3 regions of the Nonomuraea sp. ZG12 genome follow, and region 2 is predicted to be linked to each of the others. Evidence: predicted binding sites of a transcription regulator. Region 2 holds the regulator's gene; each other region holds the start of a gene.
What was found. Region 2 encodes HrcA, which represses chaperone genes, less so after heat shock. Its sites were predicted from a motif close to TTGGCACTCTCNNNNNGAGAGTGCCAA; they were not measured.
Positions count from the first base shown of each region.

Region 1: groL (chaperonin GroEL) is a predicted target of HrcA. The motif match lies at 1,929-1,955, and genes of this name have one in related genera.
Region 3: groES (co-chaperone GroES) is a predicted target of HrcA. The motif match lies at 1,820-1,846, and genes of this name have one in related genera.

Region 1 is NZ_JBQHCW010000014.1:30,272-34,855, reverse strand. It holds gene groL (chaperonin GroEL) at 191-1,819, opposite strand; gene ACTMTF_RS30875 (cold-shock protein) at 2,118-2,321, opposite strand; gene ACTMTF_RS30870 (MoaD/ThiS family protein) at 2,565-2,840, opposite strand; gene thrC (threonine synthase) at 2,866-4,098, opposite strand; SAM riboswitch class I at 4,112-4,253, opposite strand; gene ACTMTF_RS30860 (RNA polymerase sigma factor) at 4,338-4,584, opposite strand, start outside.
Region 2 is NZ_JBQHCW010000002.1:715,827-720,410, reverse strand. It holds gene ACTMTF_RS10405 (DUF3097 domain-containing protein) at 1-730, opposite strand, end outside; gene ACTMTF_RS10400 (hypothetical protein) at 749-1,609, opposite strand; gene hrcA (heat-inducible transcriptional repressor HrcA) at 1,764-2,783, shown strand; gene dnaJ (molecular chaperone DnaJ) at 2,795-3,934, shown strand; gene ACTMTF_RS10385 (sensor histidine kinase) at 3,921-4,584, opposite strand, start outside.
Region 3 is NZ_JBQHCW010000018.1:117,853-122,436, forward strand. It holds gene groL (chaperonin GroEL) at 1-1,346, opposite strand, end outside; gene groES (co-chaperone GroES) at 1,419-1,730, opposite strand; gene ACTMTF_RS35260 (class I SAM-dependent methyltransferase) at 2,081-3,310, shown strand; gene ACTMTF_RS35265 (hypothetical protein) at 3,497-4,584, shown strand, end outside.

The DNA of each region.
Region 1 (4,584 bases), on a different contig from region 2:
CCGTTTCCCTGGAGGCCCTCAGCCCTGTGCGGCGGGCGGTCGAACCGGGCTGGCCGTAAATAAAAAAGCCCGCGCCTAAAGCGGGGCAAAGGCGGGGAGAGCGCCAGAGCGGCCCGAAACCGGCAGGTTTCGGGCCGCTCTGATGTGGTGCTGTACGTGCCGGAAAAACCCGGCGCGTGGTACTGAAGGGCTAGAAGTCCATGTCGCCGCCACCGGGCATGCCGGCGGGGGCTGCGGGGGACTTCTCGGGCTTCTCGGCGATGACGGCCTCGGTGGTGAGGAAGAGCGCCGCGATGGAAGCGGCGTTCTGCAGCGCGGAGCGCGTCACCTTGGCCGGGTCGATGATGCCCGCCTGGAACATGTTGACGTACTCGCCGGTGGCCGCGTTGAGGCCCTCACCGGGGGTGAGGTTGCGCACCTTCTCGACCACGACGCCGCCCTCGAGGCCGGCGTTGACCGCGATCTGCTTGAGCGGCTCCTCCAGAGCCTTGCGCACGATCGCGGCACCGGTGGCCTCGTCGCCCAGGAGCTCGAGCTTGTCGAACGCCTTGGCGCCGGCCTGCAGCAGCGCGACGCCACCGCCGGGCACGATGCCCTCCTCGACGGCCGCCTTGGCGTTACGCACGGCGTCCTCGATGCGGTGCTTGCGCTCCTTGAGCTCCACCTCGGTCGCCGCGCCGGCCTTGATGACGGCGACGCCGCCGGCCAGCTTGGCGAGACGCTCCTGGAGCTTCTCGCGGTCGTAGTCGGAGTCGGTGCGGTCGATCTCGGCGCGGATCTCGTTGACCCGGCCGGCGATCTGGTCGGCGTCACCGGCACCGTCGACGATCGTCGTCTCGTCCTTGGTCACCACGACCTTACGGGCGCGGCCCAGCAGGTCGAGCGTGGCGTTCTCCAGCTTGAGACCGACCTCCTCGGCGATGACCTGACCACCGGTGAGGGTGGCGATGTCGCCGAGCATGGCCTTGCGGCGGTCACCGAAGCCGGGGGCCTTGACGGCCACCGAGCGGAACAGGCCGCGGATCTTGTTGACGACCAGGGTCGCCAGCGCCTCGCCCTCGACGTCCTCGGCGATGATCAGGAGCGGCTTGCCGGACTGCACGACCTTGTCGAGCAGGGGCAGCAGGTCCTTGTTCGCCGAGACCTTCGAGTTGACGATCAGGATGTACGGGTCCTCGAGCACGGCCTCCATACGGTCGGAGTCCGTGACGAAGTACATCGACGTCATGCCCTTGTCGAAGCGCATGCCCTCGGTGAGCTCAAGCTCCAGACCGAAGGTGTTGCTCTCCTCGACGGTGATGACGCCTTCCTTGCCGACCTTGTCCATCGCCTCGGCGATGAGCGCCCCGATCTCGGGGTCGGCGGCGGAGATGGAGGCCGTCGAAGCGATCTGCTCCTTGGTCTCCACGTCCTTGGCGAGCTTGGACAGCTCCTCGCTCACCCGCTCGACAGCGGCCTCGATGCCCTTCTTCAGGGCCATCGGGTTCGCGCCGGCGGCGACGTTGCGCAGGCCCTCGCGCACCAGCGCCTGGGCGAGCACGGTGGCGGTCGTGGTGCCGTCACCAGCGACGTCGTCCGTCTTCTTGGCGACTTCCTTGACCAGCTCCGCGCCGATCTTCTCCCACGGGTCCTCGAGCTCGATCTCCTTGGCGATCGACACACCGTCGTTGGTGATCGTGGGGGCGCCCCACTTCTTCTCCAGTACGACGTTGCGGCCCTTGGGCCCCAGGGTCACCTTGACGGCGTCGGCGAGCTGGTTCATACCACGCTCGAGACCGCGCCGGGCTTCCTCGTCAAACGCGATCATCTTGGCTGCCATAAGGCTGGACCTCCCAGTTGCAGGGTGGCTGGCTGTGGACCGAGCCGACGCCCGCGACGGCATGTGGGTCCGCAACTCCGTCGGCAGACCCCATCGTCTCGATCCCAGGTTGGCACTCTGCAACAGAGAGTGCCAACGAATTGTTTAGCACTCTACCCTGTCGAGTGCAAGCTGACGTCACCCACGCCCAGGTCAAGTCCGTACAGCGCGAACGGCGGGCCAGGGCGGCCCGCCGTACACCGAGGGGGTGGCAGGCCGCACGCACTGCGCTGACGTGCGGGCTGCCGGGGCTTACCAGCTACGCGACCGCACGGACGGACTCCGCCTGCGGCCCCTTCTGGCCCTGCGTGATCTCGAACTCGACCCGTTGCCCCTGTTCGAGAGATCGATAGCCATCCATCATGATTGCCGAGTAATGGACGAATACATCCTTACCACCGTCTACCGCGATGAAGCCGTAGCCCTTGTCCGCGTTGAACCATTTGACGGTGCCCTGCGCCACTTCCGACTCCTCTTACTGGGCTCATAGGTCCCGCCCATTCCTCCGCGAGACCCACAATCGTCGTGACAATTGGGGAATCAGTCAGACGACCGCACTCGACCATACCTGCGACACGACGTTTGGCACCAGAGTCAACCGACAAACCGGAAATTTCACCATGTGCGGAAAGTAGTTCAACCTTGAATTTGATTGCGGAAAAAAGAGAAGGCGCCCGCATGCGGGCGCCTTCTTCAGTGACCGGGTTCAGCCGCCGGCGACCGCCGGGATGATGGAGACCTGAGTGCCTTCAGGGGCCGGAGTGTCAAGGCCCTGGGCAAAACGGACGTCCTCTTCGCCAACATAAACGTTGACAAAACGCCGAATCTTGCCCGATTCATCGAGAATGCGGGCGCCAATCCCCGGGTAGTCGGAGTCGAGCTTGGCGAGCACGTCACGCAGGGTCGCGCCCTCTCCACTCACCTCCGCGTTACCGCCGGTGTAGGTGCGAAGGATGGTGGGAATCCGCACAGAAACACTCATGAATTAACCTCGCCTTTCCTGATTGTCAGACAGTCGCGCGGAACGCGTCGAGAGAGGGCCGGATCACGGCCGTGGGCTGGGCGTCGTCGGCGATGACGTCGAGCGTCTTGAGCCCGTCGCCGGTGTTGAGCACCACGGTCTCCAGCTCCGGGTCGAGCCGCCCGGTGTCGACGAGCTTCTTCAGCACGCCCACCGTGACGCCGCCCGCCGTCTCGGCGAAGATGCCCTCGGTCGAGGCCAGCAGCTTGATCGCGGCGACGATCTCGGGGTCCGTCACGTCCTCCACCGCGCCGCCGGTGCGGCGGGCGATGTCGAGCACGTAAGGGCCGTCGGCGGGGTTGCCGATGGCCAGCGACTTGGCGATGGTGTCGGGCTTGACCGGCTGGACCACGTCGTGGCCCGCCTTGTAGGCCGTGGACACCGGCGAGCAGCCGAGCGCCTGCGCGCCGTAGATCTTGTACGGGCCGTCCTCGACGAGCCCGAGCTCGATCAGCTCCTTGAAGCCCTTGTCGATCTTCGTGAGCTGGGAGCCGGAGGCCACCGGGATGATGATCTGCTCGGGCAGCTTCCAGCCGAGCTGCTCGGCGATCTCGTAGGCGAGCGTCTTGGAGCCCTCGGCGTAATAGGGCCTCAGGTTGACGTTGACGAAGCCCCACTTGTCGCCCATCGGGTCACCGATGAGCTCGGAGCAGAACCGGTTGACCTCGTCGTAGGTGCCCTCGATGCCGACGAGCCTGCCGCCGAACACGCGGGCCATGGCGATCTTGGCCTGCTCCAGCCCCGCGGGGATGAACACGCAGGCGTCCAGCCCGGCCCTGGCGGCCGCGGCCGTCACGGCGCCGGCCAGGTTGCCGGTGGAGGAGCAGGACAGGGTGTGGAAGCCGAAGTTGCGCGCCGCCTCGACGGCGATGGCCACCACCCGGTCCTTGAAGGAGTGGGTGGGGTTGCCGGAGTCGTCCTTCACGTGGAGGGACCTGATGCCCAGCGCCTTGCCGAGGTTGCCCGCCTTGACCAGCTTGGTCCAGCCGGGGTTCATGTTGGGCTTGGTGGCGACGTCGGCCGGCACCGGCAGGAGCGCGCGGTACCGCCAGATGTTGGCCGGTCCGGCCTCGATGGAGGCCCGGGTGACGTTGCCGAAATCGTAGGCCGCTTCGAGCGGCCCGAAACACTCCGCACAGGCGAAGCTCGGGCCGAGCGGATAGCGGGTGCCGCACTCGCGGCAGGAGAGAGCGACGGCGGGACCGAAGTCGAGCGACATGAAGCGAGGCCTTCCCTCATCTTCGCCCGTGGCCACCCTGACCACGGACCGGAATTGGCACCTAGTCCCGGTCGGCCTCGCCAGGTCGCGAGTCACAAGCCGGGAGGGTTGCCGGGGCTTCGCAGGGCCGGTCCCTCCACCCCTCTGGATGAGCAATATTCAGTTGTTGCTGCTGACCGGACTCTACCCAATCAATCGCGTGACCTGCCCGGTCATCTCAGTATGCGAGATACGAGGTCTCATCGGTAGTCTTCGCCCAGCGCCGCCTGGACATATTTGCGGGCCTGGTGGATACGCGACTTGGCGGTGCCGAGCGGGATCTTGAGCTGCTCGGCCACCTCGCTGTAGTCGAGCTGGACGATGTCGCGCAGCACCAGCGCCTGGGCCAGATCGGGCTTGTCGGCCTCCAGCGCCTCCATGGCGTCGAGCAGGTCGAGCCGCGATCCGGCGATCACGCTGACCCGGCGGACGTCGGGCTTCTGCATG
Region 2 (4,584 bases):
CGGAGCCCAGGATGCGCCGCCACGCGTCGGCCGGCTCCACGCGCCAGCCCAGCGCGGCGATCACGCCTTCCTTCCAGGGGACCCCGCGCGGCACGTCCGGCCAGGCCGGGATGCCGACCGAGGACGGCTTGACCGCCTGCCAGATGTCGATGTACGGGTGGCCGACCACGAGCACGTCCGGGGAGGTCACCCGGGCGGCGATGCGGCTCTCCTTGGAGCCGGGCACCAGGTGGTCGACCAGCACGCCGAGCCGCCGGCCCGGCTCGGGCGCGAACTCCTCGACGATCTCCGGCAGGTCGTCCACGCCTTCGAGGTACTCGACCACGACGCCCTCCACCCGGAGGTCGTGGCCCCAGATCTTCTCCACCAGGGCGGCGTCGTGCACCCCTTCGACGTAGATGCGGCTCTGCCGGGCCACCCTGGCCCGCAGCCCCTCCACGGCGATCGAGCCGGAGGCGCTGCGCCTCGGGGCGCTGTCGGGCACCGCCTGTGGCCGTACCAGCGTCACGACCTTGCCCTCCAGCAGGAACGCGGCGGGGTCGAGCGGGAACAGCCGGCGCTTGCCGAAACGGTCCTCCAGCGTGACCGCCTCCTTGTCGCAGGCGACCACCGCGCCGCAGAAGCCGCTGTCGGCGTCCTCCACGACCAGATCGCGCTCGGCCGGCACCTTCGGGATCTTGCCCCGGCCCGGACGCCGCCAGTTTCCCGCTAGAACATCACCCTCGTACACACGGGGGACCGTAGCAAATCACGCGCTGACCGCAAGGCGCTTACGCTGGCTGCTGCGGCGCATCAGGACCACGATCGTCACGATGATCGCGGCCAGGATGCCTACTCCGGGGATGGCCACCAGCAGGACCACTCCGCCCAGGACGCCGCCCACGGCGCTGGACATGTCCCGGCCGACGCCGAACCGCGCGCTCGCGCCCTCCGTGACGGTGCAGGTGACCTGGTAGTCACCCGCGGAGGGTGCGTCGATCCGCAGGATCTGCTGCCACTTCGTGCCGTTCACCGTGAGGGTCTGGACGCCGGAGACGGGCAGGAGCTTCGCCCTGTTGGCGATCTGGCACTCGTAGCGCACCCGCGTGCGGCTGGTGAGGTAGAGCACTGGGCTCTGGGCCGGGTCGAGGGCGACGGTGACCCGCTCGCCGGCGGCGAACGTCCTGGTCGGCGCGACGTTGTCGACGCTGCTGAGCAAACCGCTGACGAAGAGGATGACGCCCGCGGCGATGCACAGGGCGGCGACGCCCCAGGAGACGCCGATCCACCGCAGTTGCGGCCTGAGGGTCTTCGGATCCACGCCCGGCCCGGACCCGGGTTGGTACTGCTGACCGAACTGCGGCTGCTTGCCGTACTGGGCGAAGGGCGGCTGCTGGCCGTACTGCGGGGGCGGGGCTTGTGGGTACTGCGGCGGCTGGGCCCGTGGGTCGAAGGGCTGCCCCTGCGGGGGCCGGCCCTGCTGGTCGAAGGGAGGCGCCTGGCCGTACTGCTGCTGGACATACTGCTGCGGCGGGCCGTACGGGGGTGGTTGTCCCTGTGGCGTCTCCCCCGGGGAATGCCCGGGCTCTGACGGGGGACCATATGACTGAGGGTGTGAATTGTCCGTCATGTTGCAAGTGTGACCCGTGTGGTCGATGTTGCGCCAGCAGCCTGGGGCCCACGGCGTTATCGCACCTTGTGAGTGAGAGCCGTACACTTGGCACTCGGGAACACAGAGTGCTAGACCTGTCGTTTCCCGGAAGGCAGCGGTAGGAGGTGCTCACGTGCTCGACGATCGTAAACTCGCGGTGCTCCGCGCCATTGTCGAAGACTACGTGTCGACCAACGAACCGGTGGGCTCCAAAGCGCTGGCGGAGCGCCACAACCTGAAGGTCTCCCCGGCGACGGTCAGGAACGACATGGCCGCGCTGGAGGAGGAGGGCTACATCACCCAGCCGCACACCAGCGCCGGCCGGGTGCCGACGGACAAGGGATACCGCCTGTTCGTCGACAGGCTCTCGCAGATCAAGCCGTTGTCCGGAGCCGAGCGCAGGGCCATCGAGACCTTCCTGGCCGGCGCGGTGGACCTGGACGACGTGGTGACCCGCACGGTGCGGCTGCTCGCGCAGCTCACCAGGCAGGTCGCGGTGGTGCAGTATCCGACGCTCACCCGCTCCACGGTGCGGCACGTCGAGCTGGTCCAGCTCGCCGAGCGGCGCGTCATGCTCGTTCTGATCACCAACACCGGCCGCGTCGAGCAGCGCGTGATCGAGCTGCCCGAAGTGGTGGAGGACACCCGCATCGCGCACCTGCGCGCGGTGCTCAACAGTTGCCTGGACGGCTGCGGGCTGGGCAATGTGCCCGACCTGGTGGCCGACCTGCCCGAGCGGCTGCCGGCCGAGGATCGGCCCGTCGTGGCCACGATCCTGTCGGTCCTGCTCGAAACGCTCGTCGAACGCCACGACGAGAAGATCGTCTTCGCCGGCGCGGCCAACCTCGCGGGGGCCGGCTTCAGCGTCGGGCTGCGCGACGTGCTCGAGGCGCTGGAGGAGCAGGTCGTGCTCATGCGGCTGCTCGGCGAGACGTCCACAGACACACCGTCCGCTCTCACCGTGCGCATCGGATCAGAGAACGCCTACACCGGACTAGTGGGCACGTCCATCGTCGCCACGGGATACGGTTCAGGCGACAACCAACTGGCTCGGCTCGGCGTGCTGGGCCCCACGAGGATGGACTACCCCGTGACGATGGGCGCCGTGCGCGCGGTGGCACGCTACGTCAGCCAGATCCTGGCTGCATCTTAAGAGGTCGATAAGTGGCAAACAGCGACTACTACGCCACCCTCGGGGTGCGCCGTGACGCCAGTCAGGACGAGATCAAGAAGGCTTACCGCCGGCTGGCTCGCGAGCTGCACCCTGACGTGAATCCCGATCCCGCCACCCAGGAGCGGTTCAAGGAGATCACGCAAGCCTACGAGGTGCTGTCGGATCCGAGCAAGCGCCAGATGTACGACCTGGGCGGCGACCCGTTCGGCGGCGCGGGTGCGGCGGCCGGGGCCGGCGGTTTCGGCGCGGGGTTCCCGTTCAGCGACATCATGGACGCCTTCTTCGGCAACGCGGCCGGCGCGCGCGGTCCGCGCTCGCGCGCGCGCAGGGGCCGCAACGCGACCATCCGGGTCGAGCTCGACCTGCGCGAGACCGCGTTCGGCACCACCCGCGAGCTGGTCGTCGACACCGCCGTGCTGTGCGAGGTGTGCCAGGGCGCGGGCGCGTCCCCGGGCACCCACCCCGACACCTGTGACATGTGCAACGGGCGCGGCGAGATCAGCCAGGTCACCCGGTCGTTCCTGGGCCAGGTCATGACCTCGCGGCCGTGCCCGCAGTGCGGCGGTTTCGGGAGCATCATCCGCAACCCGTGCCAGGAGTGCTCCGGCGACGGCCGGGTGCGCACCCGCCGCACGATCAAGGTGCGCATCCCCGCGGGCGTCGAGGACGGCACCCACATCCAGCTCGCCGGCGAGGGCGAGGTCGGCCCCGGCGGCGGCCCGCCCGGAGACCTGTTCCTGGAGATCGTCGAGCGCCCGCACGAGATCTACGAGCGGCGCGGCGACGACCTTCACTGCACCGTCCAGATCCCGATGACGGCCGCCGCACTCGGCACCATCCTCACCGTCGAGACCCTCGACGGCGCCGAGGAGATCGACGTCCGGCCAGGCACCCAGTCGGGTCAGGTCATCACCATGTACGGGCGCGGCGTGCAGCGGCTCAACGAGACGGGCCGCGGCGACCTGCTCATCCACGTCAATGTCGAGACGCCGCACCGCCTCGACACCGCTCAGGAGGAGCTGCTGCGCGAGCTGGCCAAGCTGCGCGGCGAGGAGCGCCCGCCGGGCAAGTTCGCCCCGGGCCAGCAGGGCTTCTTCTCGCGGCTGCGCGACGCCTTCAACGGGCGCTGACGCCGCCGAGCAGCTCTGGCGGTTGCTCCGGTCGCGGTGGCGATGGCCGCACCGCCAGCAGCTCCTCGGGCAGCGCCACCCGCGCGGTGACGCCGCAGCGCAGCGACTCGTGCAGCCACACCCGGACGCCGAGCCGTTCGGCCAGCCTGCCCACCACGTGGTGGCCCAGGCAGCGGGTGGGGGGCACCAGGAAGCTCTCCGCGCCGCGCAGCCGGGCGTTGGCCGTGGCCAGCTCCTCGGCGGTCATGCCGATGCCGTGGTCGGTGATGGTGATCCGGCATTCGCCCTCGTCCGCGCGCGCCCACACCTCCACCTCCGAATCGGGCGGCGAGTAGGTCAGCGCGTTCTCCACCAGCTCGGCCAGCAGGTGGGCGACCTCGGCCACGACCGCGCCCCTGACCGGCGCGCCGTCCACGACGCGCAGCGTCACCCGGTGATGGTCCTCGACCTCGGTCAGGGCCAGGCGCAGCACGTCCGCCACCGGTACGGGCTCCGACGAGCGGCGCGCCCCCCGCTTGCCGGCCAGGACCAGCAGGCTCTCGGCGTTGCGGCGCATCCGGCTCGTCAGGCGGTCCAGCTCACAGAGCCTGGCCAGCGTGGCGGGGTCGGACTCGTTGTGCTGCAGCACGCTGATGAAGCTCAGCTGGCGG
Region 3 (4,584 bases), on a different contig from region 2:
CGGGACGGCTCGACCAGCGAGCGGCGCACGATGGCGACACCGGTGGCCTCGTCGCCCGTGAGGCCGAGGTCGTCGAGCTCCTTGGAGACGTGGATCAGCGCGGAGCCACCGCCGGAGACGATGCCCTCCTCGATCGCGGCGCGCGTCGCGGAGATCGCGTCCTCGAGGCGGTGCTTCTTCTCCTTGAGCTCCACCTCGGTGGCCGCGCCGACACGCAGCACGCACACACCGCCGGCGAGCTTGGCCAGGCGCTCCTGGAGCTTCTCGCGGTCCCAGTCGGAGTCCGACTGCTCGATCGCGAGCTTGATCTCCTTGACCCGGTCCTCGATGGCCTTGGCGTCACCGGCGCCGTCGACGATGGTCGTGGCGTCCTTGGTGACGACGATGCGACGGGCGGTGCCGAGCACCTCCAGACCGACGTTCTCCAGCTTGAGGCCGATCTCCTCGCTGACGACCTGGCCACCCGTGAGGATGGCGATGTCCTGCAGCATCGCCTTGCGGCGGTCGCCGAAGCCGGGGGCCTTGACGGCGACAGAGGTGAAGGTGCCGCGGATCTTGTTGGTGACCAGAACGGCCAGGGCCTCGCCCTCGACGTCCTCGGCGACCACCAGCAGCGGCTTCTTGCTCTGCGCGATCTGCTCCAGCAGCGGCAGGAAGTCCGCGATGGAGGAGACCTTGCCCTGGGTGAGCAGGATGTAGGCGTCCTCCAGGACGGCCTCCATGCGCTCGGAGTCCGTGACCATGTAGGCCGACAGGTAGCCCTTGTCGAACTGCAGGCCCTCGGTGAACTCGAGCTCCATGCCCATGGCGTTGGACTCTTCGACGGTGAGCACACCGTCCTTGCCCACCTTGTCGAACGCCTCGGCGATCAGCTCGCCGATCTGGGCGTCCTGCGCGGAGATCGTCGCGACATTGGCGATCTCCTTCTTGTCCTCGACCGGACGGGCGCTGGCGAGCAGCTTGTCGCTGACGGCCCTGGCGGCCTGGTCGATGCCGCGCTTGAGCGACAGCGGCGAGGCGCCGGCGGCCACGTTGCGCAGGCCCTCGCGGACCATCGCCTGGGCCAGGACGGTCGCGGTGGTGGTGCCGTCACCTGCGACGTCGTTGGTCTTGGTGGCAACTTCCTTGGCGAGCTGGGCGCCGAGGTTCTCGTAACGCTCCTCCAGCTCGATCTCACGAGCGATGGTCACGCCGTCGTTCGTGATCGTCGGTGCACCGAACTTCTTGTCGATGACGACGTTGCGGCCACGGGGGCCGAGGGTAACCTTTACGGCGTCCGCGAGGGCGTTGACGCCGCGCTCAAGCGCGCGGCGGGCGTTCTCGTCGAATTCCAGGATCTTCGCCATTTTGCTGAGAGTCCTCTCCTGGCGTCGAAGGCCCCGAACGCGGTATGCGCCCGGGGCCCCGACACAACCGGCTTACTTCTCGATGATCGCGAGAACGTCGCGGGCGGAGAGCACGAGGTACTCCTCGCCGCCGTACTTGACCTCGGTGCCGCCGTACTTGCTGTAGAGGACGATGTCGCCCTCACTGACGTCGAGCGGAATCCGCTTGTCGCCGTCCTCATCCCAGTTGCCGGGACCCACCGCGAGGACCTTGCCCTCTTGCGGCTTCTCCTTGGCGGTGTCCGGGATGACCAGACCGGAAGCGGTGGTCTGCTCTGCCTCAAGCGGCTGAACCACAATGCGGTCGCCGAGCGGCTTAACGGGAACCTTGGTGGCGGTCGTCACGATCGGACCTCCCCTTCAGATTTGAATGATCTAGAAGAGGCGACCAGCGGGGCCTGCCGTCGCGGGTGCCAGACCTGCCTCGTCGCACATTGGCACTCTCAAGGGGAGAGTGCCAACAGGAAACATATGCAAGAGGGGCTTGACAGTCAACACGAACTCGTCTGCTGAGAGCGATCAGGGACCCAAGTCTTCCCCGAGGTGACCCCAGGTTGGCGCACTGCCTGGAGTCCCAGCCTAGGGGCATTCGGGACGATCCCCCCGCACGTCACGTCGGCGCGCCGCACCGGCTCGCGACCTCCAGGAAGTACGGCGGACCGGCGGGTCCGGTGCGGGCGCTAACGTCGTATGTCGTGGACCTTGAGGCCTTTCGTGAGCTGCTGACGCCGCGCGGCCTGCGGGCGCTCGGCGAGGCCGAGGAGCTCGTGGGCGCCGACCCGGTCGTGGCCGCCACGAAGCTGCGCAGGACCTACGACGCCGCCCTCACCTCGGCCGCGCTCACCCAGGCCGGGCTCAGGGACCGGGCGAGGGCGAAGTTCGGCGCGGACGCGGCGCGGATGTACTTCACGCCGCACGGCCTGGAGCAGGCGACCCGCGCCGAGGTGGCCGAGCACCGCGCCCGCCGCCTGGCCGCCGGGACCGGCCTGCGGGTGGTGGACGCGTGCTGCGGCATCGGCGGCGACCTGGTGGCGCTGGCCCGCGCGGGCTGCACCGTGGACGCGGTGGACACCGACCCGCTGACCGTCGCCGTCGCCACGGCGAACGCCGAGGCGCTCGGCCTCGCCGACCGGGTCACGGTCACCCTGGCCGACGCCGCGTCGATTACGCCAGAGGCGTACGACGTGCTGTTCGCCGACCCCGCGCGCCGCACCTCCAGGGGCAGGACGTTCGACCCCCTGGCCTACTCCCCGCCCTGGCCGGTGGTGCTGGATCTGGTGTCCAGGTCGCGGCGCGCCTGCCTCAAGGCGGCCCCGGGGATCCCGTACGAGTTCATCCCCGATGACGCCGAGGCCGAGTGGGTGTCGTACCGGGGCGAGGTCAAGGAGGCCACCCTCTGGGTCGGCCGTCCGGCCGACGCGGCCGAGCGGACGGGCGGGAGCGGGACGGGCGAGAGCGAGGCGGGTGAGGAGCGGATCGGCAGGCGGGCCACGTTGCTGCCCGGCCCGCACAGCCTGGCCGCCACCGGCGTACGGGCGTCCACGGGACCGGTCGGGCGTTATGTGTACGAGCCCGACGGAGCCGCCATCCGCGCGCATCTCGTCGGCGAGGTGGCCGAGCTGGTGCACGGCCGGCTCCCCGACCCGATGATCGCCTACATCTCCGGCGACGAGCCGATCGACACCCCCTGGGCCGCGAGGTACGCAGTCGACGAGGTGCTGCCCTTCTCACTCAAACGCCTCCGCACCGCACTCCGCGACCGCCAAATCGGAAATGTCACCATCAAAAAGCGCGGCTCGGCGGTAGATATCGAGCGCCTGCGCCGCGACCTCCGACTTTCCGGCGATAAATCCACCGTAATCATCCTGACCAGGATTATGGACCGGCCGTCAGTCATCATCTGTGACCCCACCCCACCTGCATAAATGACAAAGCAGGGCGATTCATCGATAAGCACGACGTTCTCTCTCGCCCCTGACGGACCTTGATCGAAAGGCTATGGTGGCGGGCGGGAGTTCTCCCCCTATCGCGGTGAGCCGTGTTCTCCTTCTTCCATTTCGCAAACCGGACTCGCTACGCGGCAGACCGTCGACGAGCGAAGGAGCCTTTCGGTGGATCATTCGAACCACACCACCCTTCTGCAAGCAGGCGGCCAGACCGCCATCTCCGACAGGATGCGGGAGCTGCTGGCGCGTGCCGCGCAGGATCACGTGTACGAGCAGCGCACGCAGGGAGCCGTCCTCGACGAGATCCGCCAGCGGCTTGAGGGGATGGAGTGGCTTCTTCGCGAGGTGCGCGAGCGCGAGCTGGGAGGTCTCAGCGGCACCCTTGAGACGGTGAGCGGACGCCTCGACGACATCGCCGCCAAGCCGCCGATGTGGGCCGAAGGACTGGCCCAGCACGTCGAGGCGGTGCGCGACCACGTCGACGCCGTCGGCGAACAGGTCGACGGCGTCGACTCCCGGGTGGAGTCGGTGCACGAGCGCGTGCACCCGGTCCTGGAGCTGCCGAAGCTGCGCGCCGATCTCAGCGTCGTGAGCGAGGGGGTCGAGGAGACGCTCAGCCGGCTGCAGTCGGTGCTCGAGGTGACCGACGGCATGACCCGGCGGATGGGCGACTTCACCACCAGGCTCGCCCAGGTGAGCGCCGGCATGGAGGTCGCCGCCGGCCGGTTCAACCGGATCGACAAGTCACTGGCGGAGCTCAACGCCCGCACCGACCGCGTCGAGGGGGTGGTGCTGGACCTGTCCGACAGCTTCGACGAGCGGCTGGCCGCGACCGCCGAGCAGCTCACCGCCTCGACGGACCGGGTCAGCGTCAAGGTGGACGCCGTCGAGCAGCGCCTGACCGGCCGCCTGGACGACACCGAGCAGTCCCTCGGCGCCCGGCTCGACGACACCGAGCAGCGCCTCGCCGGCCGCGTGCACGACCTCTCGGGGCGCGTCGACAGCAGGGTCGACAAGGTCGACGGCCGGCTGGTCGCCATCGACTCCCGCCTGACCAGCGTCGACAACCGCTTCGAGAGCGCCGACGAGTCCCTGACCGACCTCGGCACCCGCCTGGCCGGCGTCGACAACCGCTTCGAGAGCGCCGACAGGTCCCTGACCGACCTCGGCACCCGCCTGCAGGGTGTGGACTCGCGGCTGACGTCCGTGGACACCCGGCTCGTCTCCATGAACGACGAGCTGGACGCCCGCCT